3 regions of the Pseudomonas sp. NPDC079367 genome follow, and region 2 is predicted to be linked to each of the others. Evidence: predicted binding sites of a transcription regulator. Region 2 holds the regulator's gene; each other region holds the start of a gene.

Region 1 (4,126 bases), on a different contig from region 2:
ATTCTGTAGGAGCTGCCGAAGGCTGCGATCTTTTGATCTTTATATACGGAAGCTGCCAACCAGCTGCTTGAGACGCGCCGCCTGCTGCTCAAGATCCGAACACGCGCGCAACGTCGCCTGCAAGTTCTCCACGCCTTCCTGATTCAGTGTGTTGATCTCGTTGATATCAACGTTGATCGACTCGACCACGGCCGTTTGTTCCTCGGTCGCAGTGGCCACCGACTGGTTCATGCCGTCGATTTCGCCGATGCGCTGGGTCACGCTGCCCAGGCGCTCGCCGGCCTGATTGGCGATGCCGACGCTGCTTTCGCTCTCGCGCTGGCTCTCGGTCATGATGGTCACCGCTTGGCGCGCGCCGACCTGCAACTCTTCGATCATTTTCTGCACTTGCTGCGCCGAATCCTGGGTGCGGTGCGCGAGGTTGCGCACCTCGTCAGCGACCACGGCGAAACCGCGTCCGGCTTCACCGGCGCGCGCGGCTTCGATGGCAGCGTTGAGCGCGAGCAGGTTGGTCTGTTGGGAAATGCTGGTGATCACCTCGAGAATCTGGCCGATGTTCACCGTGTTGCTGTTCAGCGTTTCGATGTTGCCGCAGGAGTCGCTGATCTTTGCCGACAGCTGTTGCATGGCGTGGATGGTTTTATCCACCACTTGCTGGCCGTCGACCGCGAGGCTGCGCGCATCGCTGGAATGCTGCGAGGCGAGGGCAGCGTTCTGGGCGATTTCCTGGGCGGCGGCGCCGAGCTGATTGATCGCCGCGGCGACGCTGTTGGTGCGGCTGGCCTGCTGGTCGGAGTTGTACATCGACGAGTTCGAGGCAGCGACCACACGCAGGGCGACCTCGTTGACCTGGCCGGTGGCCGACGACACTTCGCGGATCGAAGTGTGAATGCGTTCGACGAAGCGGTTGAACGACGTGCCCAGTGCGCCGAATTCATCGTTGCCATGAATCACCAGACGCTTGGTCAGGTCGCCTTCGCCTTCAGCGATGTCATGCATTGCACGGCCCATGGTCAGCAGCGGCTGCATCAACACACGAATGAGCATGCCGAGCAGGCCGATGATGATCAGCACGGCGATGACCATGGCGATCAGTGCCGAGGTGCGGAATTCGCTGAGCATCGAGAACGCGGTGTCTTTGTCGAGCACCAGCGCCACGTACCAGTCAGCCGACGGCACGCCGTTGACGTGGGTGAAGGAAATCAACTGGGTATTGCCGTCAAACTCGACTTCTTTCAGGCCCGGGCTGACGTGTGGGGCGCCGTTTGGATAAGCCTCGGCGAGGGTCTTGAGCACCAGTTTGCTGTCCGGGTGGATGAGGATCTTGCCTTCGGCGCTGACGATGAATGCGTGCCCGTGGCCGCCGAAGTTCAGCGAGTTGATGATCGCGCTGACGCTGCTCAAATCAATGTCGGCCCCGGCCACGCCGAGCATCTGGCCCTGACGCTGTACCGGGGTGGCGACGGTGATCACCAGTTTGCCTGACGAAGCGGCGATGTACGGTTCGGTGACGATGGTCTGTTGTGCGCTGTTGGCCGCTTTGTACCAGCCACGCGCGCGTGGGTCGTAGTCCGGCGCGCGGTTGCCCGCTGGCACCGAGAACATCACGCCGTCAGCGCCACCGAAGTAGCTGAGCTGGAAATTGCCGGTGTACGCAGGCAGGTCAATGATGCGCTTGAGGCTGGCGGGCGCATTGCCGTCGACGGCGACCTGCTGCGACAGCGATTGCAGCAGTTGGATACGGCTTTCCAGCCAGGTCTGGATGTTGCTGGTGGTCAGGCTGCCCAGCTCCTGCATGGTCGCTTCGGTGCTGCTGCTCAAGGCCTGACGCTGGCGATAGTCGTTGAAAAAGATGAAACAGGCGAACGCAACGGCCACCACAAGGGCGGCAGCCAACAGGATTTTGTGGCTGAATTTCATGTTTCTGGTCATCGAGTGAACTACCGCGAATGGGCTGGTCAGGAAAGGGCGGCAATTTGCCATATTCGGCAGCGTTGCGCTGCTCTTATTTCGACCGCGCCGCGCCAAAGATTAGGCGCGTGTGCGCAAAGTCGACGAAATGCTCGACGGCTTCACAAAGTTTTTGATTTATCGGCAAAAGCCAGACGGGCGGGCTGATAAATAGGCGTTCGCTCACGGAACCAGATGACACTTTGCTCTTCTAAGCTTCTGGTTGGCACCATGCCATCCCCCCTCGTTTCAGGAGTTTCACCATGTCGCTGCGATCTATCGCCCTGCTGTCGTTTTGCGTGCTGTTGGCCGCATGCAGCAAGGTCAATCAGGAAAACTACTCGAAGCTCTCGGCCGGCATGGCCAAGTCCGAAGTGGAAACCCTTCTCGGCAAGCCCACCGATTGCTCGGGCGCGCTCGGTATGTCCAGCTGCACCTGGGGCGACAAGAACAGCTTTATCAGCGTGCAGTACGCCGGTGACAAAGTGCTGATGTTTTCCGGCCAAGGCCTGAAGTAAACCGGGGCTTCGCGCCCACGGAGAAAAAAATGAAGCGGTTATTGCTGATCCTTTTTGCTGGCCTGGTACTGGCTGGCTGCGCCACTTCCGGCGTCGACCCGTTGGCGCCGAAGACCGTCGACAGCGTCAATCTCAAGCGTTATCAAGGCACCTGGTATGAACTGGCACGCTTGCCGATGTACTTCCAGCGCCACTGCGCGCAATCCGAAGCCCACTACAGCCTCAAGCCTGACGGCAACATCGGTGTGCTCAACCGTTGCCTGACCCCGCAGTGGCAGTGGGAAGAAGCCAAAGGCACGGCTTATCCACAGGTGCCGGGCAAGACCGACAAACTCTGGGTCGAATTCGATAACTGGTTCTCGCGCCTGGTGCCGGGCGTGGCGAAGGGCGAGTACTGGGTGTTGTACGTCAGCGACGATTACAAGACCGCCATCGTCGGCGATCCGAGTCGCAAGTACCTGTGGCTGCTGTCACGCACGCCGACCGTCAACGGCGTAGTGCGCGAAGAGCTGCTGAGCAAGGCGCGGCAGCAGGGTTACGACACCACACGCCTGATCTGGCGCGCGTCGGATCGGCAGATGGCGAAGACTTCGAATTAAGCTTCGATACACATCAAATGTGGGAGCGGGCTTGCTCGCGAAGAGGGTGTATCAGTCGAGATGAATATTGACTGATGCACCGCTTTCGCGAGCAAGCCCGCTCCCACAGTCGTTTTGGGTCAGCCTAAAAGATCGCGCAAAACCTGGGTGAAGGCTCGGGCGCTATCCTCTTCGCCGGCATGCCGGCCATCGCGCACCACCCACTGGCCATTGACCAGCACATCACGCACTTGCCGATCGCCACCGGCGAACAGCCAGCGATTCAGAATCCCGTCCCCCGAAGCCGTCGCCAGATACGGATCGTTGCCGTCAAGCACGATCCAGTCCGCGCGCTTGCCGATTTCCAACGCACCAATCGGCTGCCCCAGCGCCTGCGCGCCGCCGTCCAGCGCCGCGTCATACAGGGTGCGACCGACCATCGGTTGCTGCGCGCCATACAAGCGATTGCGCCGCTGATCGCGCAGGCGCTGGCCATATTCCAGCCAGCGCAACTCTTCCACCACGCTCAGCGAGACATGGCTGTCGGAGCCAATACCCATGCGCCCGCCCTGGGCGAGAAAATCCACCGCCGGGAAAATCCCGTCGCCAAGATTCGCCTCAGTGGTCAGACACAACCCGGCGATTGCGCGACTGTCGGCCATCAGCGTGACCTCTTCGGAATTGGCGTGCGTCGCATGGACCAGGCACCAACGCTGATCGACTTCGATGTTCTCGTACAGCCATTGCAACGGACGACGACCGCTCCAGCTCAGGCAGTCGTCGACTTCCTTTTGCTGTTCGGCGATGTGGATATGCACCGGGCAGTGTTTGTCACTGGCCGCCAACACCTCGCTGATCTGCTGCGGGGTGACTGCGCGAAGCGAATGGAAACACAGACCCAGCGACTGCGCTTTTTGCTGCGCCAGTAACGGCTGCAAACGCGCTTGCAGATTCAGATAGTTTTCAGTGCTGTTGATAAAGCGACGCTGGCCATCGTTTGGCATCTGGCCACCGAAACCGGAATGGCTGTAGAGCACCGGCAGCAGGGTCAGACCAATGCCGCTTTCGCTGGCGGCCTGG
Region 2 (4,126 bases):
AGCCGCGCGGTGTCGACACGTACGGTGGTTTCAGCTTCGCTGGCCGGTTTTTCTGCCGGGGCAGAAGCTGGCGCACGGGCCGGCGCCGGCGCAGCAGCGGCGGCCGGTTTCGGCGTCTCGGCTTTCGGCTCAGGCTTGGCCGCAGGTTTCGGCGCAGCAGCGGCCGCCGGAGCTTTTGCCGCTGGCGTGGCGACGCTCGACGCAGAGCCGGCAGTCGCAGCGCTGGCGTCAAACTTGCCTTTGCCGTGCAATTCGTCGAGCAGCGATTCGAATTCGTGATCGCTGATCAGGTCGCTACCGGCGGCAGCGGCTGCTGGTGCAGCAGGTGCTGCCGGTGCCGAAGCGATGGCCGACTCCAGCGCGTCAACGGCGAAGTTGCCCTTGCCGTGCAGTTGATCGAGCAAGGCTTCGAATTCGTCGTCGGTGATGTCCGAGCTGTCGCCTGCAGCAGGCGCGGCCGGCGCTGCTGGTGCCGCCGCAGCGACCGCATCCACCGCAAACTGGCCCTTGCCGTGCAGTTGATCGAGCAGCGATTCAAATTCGGCGTCGGTAATTTCATCGCTGGCCGCCGTGTCGGCAACCGGCGCGGGCGCCACAGCAGCGGCCGGAGCCTCGGCCTGGGCCTTGACGGCATTGAGCGAGTCCAGCAGTTGTTCGAATTCGTTATCGGTGATGTCCTCCGACGCGCTTTCGGCGACCGGCTCTTCGACCACTTCCACCGGTGCGGCCACGGCCTCGTCAGCCGATTGCGGCTCGGCCAGACGCGCCAGCGCGGCCAGCAGCTCCGGCGTGGCGGCAGTGATCGGTGCACGTTCGCGGACTTCGCTGAACATGCTGTTCACCGCGTCCAGCGCTTCGAGCACAACGTCCATCAGTTCTGCATCAACGCGACGCTCACCCTTGCGCAGGATGTCGAACACGTTTTCGGCGATGTGACAGCACTCCACCAGCTCATTGAGCTGAAGGAAGCCGGCGCCCCCTTTTACAGTGTGGAAACCGCGAAAAATTGCATTGAGCAGATCTGCATCATCCGGGCGGCTTTCCAGCTCGACCAGTTGTTCGGACAGTTGCTCAAGAATCTCGCCGGCCTCAACCAGGAAATCCTGAAGGATCTCTTCATCGGCGCCGAAGCTCATTAATGGGGTGCTCCTAACAGGTCTAAAAACCTAAACTTCAAAATCCAAGGCTGGATAGCAAATCGTCCACATCGTCCTGACCGGACACAACGTCTTCTCGTTTATCGGCATGAATCTGCGGACCTTCACCCTGCGAGAGATGTTTTTGTGGATCTTTTTCAGCAAGCATTGCGGCGCGGTCATGTTCGATGCCCGCAAAGCGGTCGACCTGACTGGCCATGAGCACGAGTTTGAGCAGATTGCTTTCGACTTCGGTGACCAGTTGGGTCACGCGCTTGATCACTTGACCTGTGAGGTCCTGATAATCCTGAGCCAGCAGGATGTCGTTGAGGTTGCTCGACACCGCACGGTTGTCCGTGCTGCTGCGTGACAGAAAACCGTCGACCCGGCGCGCCAGTTCGCGGAACTCTTCAGCCCCGACCTCGCGACGCATGAAGCGGCCCCAATCGGCGCTCAAGGTCTGCGCTTCATCAGCCAGACTGTTGACCACCGGCGTGGCGCTTTCCACCAGATCCATGGTGCGGTTGGCCGCGGCTTCCGTCAGCTTGACCACATAGCCCAGGCGTTCGGTGGCGTCGGTGATTTGCGACACTTCCTCGGCCTGCGGCATGTGCGGATCGATCTGGAAATTGACGATCGCACTGTGCAGTTCACGTGTGAGCTTGCCCACTTCCTGATACAGGCCGCGGTCACGGGTCTGATTGAGCTCATGGATCAGTTGCACCGCGTCGCCGAACTTGCCTTTTTCAAGGCTCTCGACCAGTTCGACCGCGTGTTTTTTCAGGGTCGATTCGAAATCGCCCTGTGATGATTCGTTATGCTCCATAGCTCCCCCGCGCATTCATCAGCCGATGCGTTCGAAAATCTTCTCGATTTTGTCTTTCAACGCTTGAGCCGTGAAAGGTTTGACTACGTAACCGTTCACACCGGCCTGAGCGGCCTCGATGATCTGCTCGCGCTTGGCTTCAGCAGTCACCATCAACACCGGGAGGTGCTTGAGTTTTTCATCGGCGCGCACGTGACGCAGCAGGTCGATACCGGTCATGCCCGGCATGTTCCAGTCCGTTACCAGAAAGTCGATGCTGCCGCTGTTGAGCACCGGAATGGCAGTGGTGCCATCGTCGGCCTCGACGGTGTTGGTGAACCCAAGATCGCGCAGCAGGTTCTTGATGATCCGCCGCATCGTTGAGAAGTCATCAACGATGAGGATTTTCATGTCTTTGTTCAATTCGACCTCCAAGCAGTCTTAAACGCGCCCAGCACCTGGACACGCCACTTCAATCAATCGGCATAGCACTCGAAGTTTGTCTGGAGCACAACGGATCGAGACCGGCGCCGTTCATCACCGCACCAGCCTCGTTTCGCAGTGTCCCCACACTGCCTTCAGCGCGCTCGCCACTCCCCCAAACGCCCCCGCAAACGGGCCGCGCACTGGCTGTGTAACTGGCTGACCCGCGATTCACTGACGCCAAGGACTTCACCGATTTCCTTGAGGTTCAGCTCTTCGTCGTAGTACAGCGCCAACACCAGTCGCTCACGCTCCGGCAAATTGGCAATCGCGTCCGCCAGCGCCGCCTGGAAGCGTTCATCTTCCAGATCGCGTGACGGCTCCATATGAGCACTGGCGCCATCCTCGTGCAGCCCTTCGTGTTCGCCGTCCTGCAACAGGTCGTCGAAACTGAACAAGCGACTGCCCAGGGTGTCATTCAGAATCCCGTAGTAATCGTCGAGACTCAATTGGAGTTCGGCCGCAACCTCGTGATCTTTAGCGTCACGACCGGTTTTAGCTTCAATCGAGCGAATCGCGTCGCTGACCATCCTGGTATTACGGTGAACCGAGCGTGGCGCCCAGTCCCCTTTGCGCACTTCGTCGAGCATCGCGCCGCGGATTCGAATGCCCGCGTACGTTTCGAAACTGGCGCCTTTGCTGGCGTCGTATTTGGTCGAGACTTCGAGCAGACCGATCATCCCAGCCTGGATCAGGTCCTCGACCTGCACACTGGCCGGCAGGCGTGCCAGCAAGTGATAGGCAATGCGCTTGACCAGTGGCGCGTAACGCTCGATCAATTCGTATTGCGCGTCACGCGCCGACTTTTTGTAAAGATTCATGCCACTGGCGGTCATATCACAGGCCCTGCGGTTTGCTGCACGAGACGCTCGACGAAAAATTCCAGATGACCGCGCGGGTTCGCCGGCAGCGGCCAGGTGTCGACCTTCTGGGCGATAGCCTTGAAGGCCAGCGCGCACTTGGAACGGGGAAAGGCTTCGTAGACGGCGCGCTGCTTCTGCACCGCTTTGCGCACGCTTTCGTCGTATGGCACGGCGCCGACGTATTGTAGAGCGACGTCGAGAAAACGATCCGTGACCTTGGTCAACTTGGCGAACAGGTTGCGCCCTTCCTGCGGGCTCTGTGCCATGTTGGCCAGCACGCGGAAGCGGTTCATGCCGTAGTCGCGGTTGAGCAACTTGATCAGCGCGTAAGCGTCGGTGATCGAAGTTGGCTCGTCGCAGACCACCAGCAACACCTCTTGCGCTGCGCGCACGAAACTGACTACCGAGTCACCAATACCCGCAGCGGTGTCGATCACCAGCACGTCGAGATTGTCGCCGATGTCACTGAACGCCTGGATCAGGCCGGCGTGTTGCGCCGGGCTCAGGTGCACCATGCTCTGCGTGCCGGAGGCCGCCGGCACGATGCGAATCCCGCCCGGGCCCTGCAACAGCACGTCGCGCAGTTCGCAGCGGCCTTCGATCACGTCGGCCAGCGTGCGTTTGGGGGTCAGCCCCAGCAGAACGTCGACGTTCGCCAGACCGAGGTCGGCGTCCAGCAGCATGACCCGACGGCCAAGCTCTGCCAGCGCCAGCGACAAGTTCACTGACACGTTAGTCTTGCCGACGCCACCTTTGCCGCCGGTCACCGCGATCACCTGTACGGGATGCATGCTGCCCATGTTATTTCTTTACCTTGTCTTGCATAGACGGAGGCCACA
Region 3 (4,126 bases), on a different contig from region 2:
AGGTCCACCACAAAGTGGCGATCACCGACGGCGCGATCATCGCCGCTGCCAAGCTCAGCCATCGCTACATCACGGATCGGCAGCTGCCGGACAAAGCCATCGACCTGATCGATGAGGCCGCCAGCCGTATCCGCATGGAGATCGACTCCAAGCCGGAAGTGCTAGATCGTCTGGAGCGGCGCCTGATTCAATTGAAGGTGGAATCCCAGGCGCTGAAGAAAGAGAGCGACGACGCGGCGAAGAAACGCCTGGAAAAACTTCAGGAAGAAATCGAGCGTCACGAGCGTGAATACTCCGACCTTGAAGAAATCTGGAACTCGGAAAAAGCCGAGGTGCAGGGTTCTGCGCAGATCCAGCAGAAGATCGAACAGTCGCGTCAGGAACTGGAAGCCGCGCGCCGCAAAGGCGACCTGAACCGCATGGCCGAGTTGCAGTACGGGGTGATCCCGGATCTGGAACGCAGCCTGCAAATGGTCGACCAGCACGGCAAAAGCGAAAACCAGTTGTTGCGCAGCAAGGTCACTGAAGAAGAAATTGCTGAAGTCGTGTCGAAGTGGACTGGCATCCCGGTGTCGAAGATGCTCGAAGGCGAGCGCGACAAGCTGATGAAGATGGAGAGCCTGTTGCACAAACGGGTAATCGGTCAGGAAGAAGCGGTCGTGGCTGTGGCCAACGCTGTGCGGCGTTCACGGGCCGGGCTGTCCGACCCGAACCGTCCAAGCGGCTCGTTCATGTTCCTCGGCCCGACCGGTGTCGGTAAAACCGAGCTGTGCAAAGCGCTGGCCGAATTCCTCTTTGATACCGAAGAGGCGATGGTGCGGATCGACATGTCCGAGTTCATGGAGAAGCATTCCGTGGCTCGTCTGATCGGTGCGCCACCGGGCTACGTCGGCTATGAAGAGGGCGGTTATCTGACCGAGGCCGTGCGTCGCAAGCCGTACTCGGTGATCCTCATGGACGAAGTCGAGAAGGCGCATCCGGATGTGTTCAACATCCTGCTGCAGGTGCTTGAGGATGGACGCCTGACCGATAGCCACGGGCGTACGGTGGACTTCCGCAACACGGTCATCGTGATGACGTCCAACCTCGGATCGATGCAGATCCAGGAGCTGGTCGGTGATCGTGAAGCGCAGCGTGCGGCAGTAATGGACGCGCTGACGTCGCACTTCCGGCCAGAGTTCATCAATCGCGTGGACGAAGTGGTGATCTTCGAGCCGCTGGCGCGCGATCAGATTGCCGGGATTACCGAGATCCAGTTGGGTCGTCTGCGCAGTCGTCTGGCCGAGCGCGAGCTGAAGCTGGAGCTGAGTCCGGAAGCGATGGACAAGCTCATTGCCGTCGGTTACGACCCGGTCTATGGCGCACGGCCGTTGAAGCGTGCGATTCAGCGCTGGATCGAAAACCCGCTGGCGCAGTTGATCCTGTCGGGTCATTTCATGCCGGGCGACACCGCCACCGGCAAGGTCGAGAACGACGAAATCGTTTTTGGCTAAGCCTCAGCGGCAATGAAACCGGGAAGGCCTCGCATTGCGAGGCCTTTTTTTCGCCAGGCTGTTGAACTCAAAGGAAAAGGCTTGTAAAGTGCGCCCCGCAGTCAGTCACCGACAGCGTTTCAATCCACTGGGTTGAAAACTGAAATAAGTTGCAAATCATTAACTTGAAAGCAATTTAGGGGGTTGACAGAGGTGTTCTAGGTTGTAGAATAGCGCGCCTCAGACACACGAACGCAGCGATGCGAAACGGTGTCGAGAAGCTTCAGGTTTCACTGTTGTAAATTGAAATATGTAGTTCCGTGATAGCTCAGTCGGTAGAGCAAATGACTGTTAATCATTGGGTCCCAGGTTCGAGTCCTGGTCACGGAGCCAATTTCAAACCGGGGTATAGCGCAGTCCGGTAGCGCGCCTGCTTTGGGAGCAGGATGTCAGGAGTTCGAATCCCCTTACCCCGACCATATTGAAAATCCTCGTATCGAAAGATACGGGGATTTTTTTTGCCCGGCGAAAGCCGAATCTCTTCAAGTCGTCATACAACTGGCCGATAGCCCGCTAACACGAGGGGACTGCCAACACTTCACCCCTTGATCTAGCCATTACAAGAATAAGGGCGTTCGTCATGTTGCTTCGTCAGTTGAATATTGCACCTCGGGCTGCCCTCGGATTTGCCTTGATCGCGGTGTTGGTGGCCTTGCTCGGGGTTTTTGCGCTGGGGCAGATGTCGAGCATTCGCGACAGCGAGGTGGCGGTGGAGAACCGCTGGTTGCCGAGCATTCGTGGCGGCGACGAGATTCGTGAACTGATGCTGCGCATCCGAACCATCTCCCTGCGCATGGCGCTCGATCAGGATCCGGCCAACATCGCCACCTATCGCGGCCAGATGGACACCCGCGACAAGGAGCTGAGCGAGAAGATCGCCGCCTACGACAAACTGGTCGACACTGCCGAAGGCCAGCAACTTTATGACCAGTTCAAGAAAACCTTCGCCGCCTATCGCACCGGTATTGCCCAGTCATTTACCCTCGCCGAGCAAGGCAAACGTGACGAGCTGACCAAATTGCTGCTCGTCGACATGAAGACCGTGGTCGACGGCTCCGGCAAACAACTCAACGATCTCGCCGATCTATTCGCCCGCCAGGTCGCCGCCGAAAGCGAGAAGTCCGCTGCGCATTATGAAACCTCGCGAACCATCGTCAGCCTGTTCATTGGTTTGGCTGCGCTGGCCACGGTGGCCCTGGCGATGTTGCTCACGCGCAGTATCGTGCGGCCGCTGAGCAGCGCCGTAAGCGCCGCAGAAAGCGTGGCTCAGGGTGATCTCACCCGACCGATCGAAAGCCATGGCAACGACGAAGTCAGCCGCTTGCTCAAGGCCCTTGCGACGATGCAGCAGAACCTGCGGGAAACGCTGCAAGGCATCAGCGGCTCGGCGACGCAACTGGCCACCGCCGCTGACGAGTTGAGCGCTGTCACCGTCGACAGCACCCGGGGCTTGCAAGAGCAGAACAACGAAATCGAGCAAGCCGCCACTGCAGTCAACCAGATGACCGCTGCGGTGGAGGAGGTCGCGCGCAACGCGGTGTCGACGTCCGATGCCACGCGTCAATCCAGTCAGTCGGCTCAGTTGGGCCAGGAGCGTGTCAGCGAAACCGCCAGCGCTATCAATGCGCTGGCCAGTGATGTGCAGAACACTGAGGAACTGGTGCAGTCGCTGGCCAATCAGTCACAGGACATCGGCAAAGTGCTCGATGTAATCCGCGCCATCGCCGAGCAGACCAACCTGCTGGCGCTCAATGCCGCCATCGAAGCGGCTCGCGCAGGTGAAAGCGGGCGTGGCTTTGCGGTGGTGGCTGACGAGGTACGTGCACTCGCGTATCGCACTCAGCAATCGACTCAGGAAATCGAGCAGATGGTGCAGGGCATGCGCAGCGGTTCGAGTCTGGCGCTGGAGTCAATGCAGGCCAGCGCTTCCCGTGCAGCAAGCACTTTAGCCTTGGCTGAGCGGGCGGGTGAGGCATTGGTGACGATCACGGCGTCGGTGCACGAGATTCACGAGCGCAACCTGGTGATCGCCAGTGCGGCTGAGGAACAAGCGCAAGTAGCGCGGGAAGTGGATCGCAACCTGGTGAATATTCGCGACCTGTCGGTGCGTTCCGCTGCTGGCGCTGATCAGACAAGCGCATCAAGCCATGAGCTGTCGCAACTGGCCAATGCCCTGCAGGGCATGGTGCGACGCTTCCAGCTCTGATCCACAACCTATGAAAAGCCCCGCTCGCTGCAGGGCTCGGAATAAAGATCAGAGGTGGGAGCGAGCCTGCTCGCGAATGCGCTGGATCTGCGAGCAGCATGTTGCCTGCCCCACCGCCATCGCTGGCAAGCCAGCTCCCACGGATGTTGGCCTTAGTGCAGCTTCAAACGCGGCTCGGTGCCACGGCCAATCTTGCTCCCCAGCATCAGCATCGCCGTGCGGAACGGCCCGTACAGCGCCATCTGGTGCATGCGGTACAGCGACACATAGAACATCCGCGCCAGCCAGCCTTCGAGCATCACGCTACCGGTCAGGTTACCCATCAAGTTACCCACGGCAGAAAAACGCGACAGCGAAATCAGCGAGCCGTAATCGGTGTATTTGTACT

What was found. Region 2 encodes FliA, which starts transcription of late flagellar genes. Its sites were predicted from a motif close to CTAAAGTTTNNNNNNNNNNNGCCGNTAA; they were not measured.
Region 1: the regulator FliA is predicted to act here: its motif matches at 2,008-2,035, upstream of ACIGDJ_RS10265 (methyl-accepting chemotaxis protein).
Region 3: the regulator FliA is predicted to act here: its motif matches at 2,014-2,041, upstream of ACIGDJ_RS20720 (methyl-accepting chemotaxis protein).

The regions. Positions count from the first base shown of each region.
Region 1 covers NZ_JBITTW010000007.1:121,366-125,491, reverse strand. The annotation lists gene ACIGDJ_RS10265 (methyl-accepting chemotaxis protein) at 40-1,932, opposite strand; gene ACIGDJ_RS10260 (hypothetical protein) at 2,214-2,468, shown strand; gene ACIGDJ_RS10255 (lipocalin family protein) at 2,498-3,067, shown strand; gene ACIGDJ_RS10250 (formimidoylglutamate deiminase) at 3,187-4,126, opposite strand, start outside.
Region 2 covers NZ_JBITTW010000027.1:45,226-49,351, reverse strand. The annotation lists gene ACIGDJ_RS19435 (chemotaxis protein CheA) at 1-1,136, opposite strand, end outside; gene ACIGDJ_RS19430 (protein phosphatase CheZ) at 1,174-1,962, opposite strand; gene ACIGDJ_RS19425 (chemotaxis response regulator CheY) at 1,981-2,352, opposite strand; gene fliA (RNA polymerase sigma factor FliA) at 2,520-3,260, opposite strand; gene fleN (flagellar synthesis regulator FleN) at 3,257-4,087, opposite strand.
Region 3 covers NZ_JBITTW010000031.1:19,507-23,632, forward strand. The annotation lists gene clpB (ATP-dependent chaperone ClpB) at 1-1,493, shown strand, start outside; tRNA gene ACIGDJ_RS20710 (tRNA-Asn) at 1,790-1,865, shown strand; tRNA gene ACIGDJ_RS20715 (tRNA-Pro) at 1,875-1,951, shown strand; gene ACIGDJ_RS20720 (methyl-accepting chemotaxis protein) at 2,113-3,738, shown strand; gene ACIGDJ_RS20725 (NAD(P)/FAD-dependent oxidoreductase) at 3,891-4,126, opposite strand, start outside.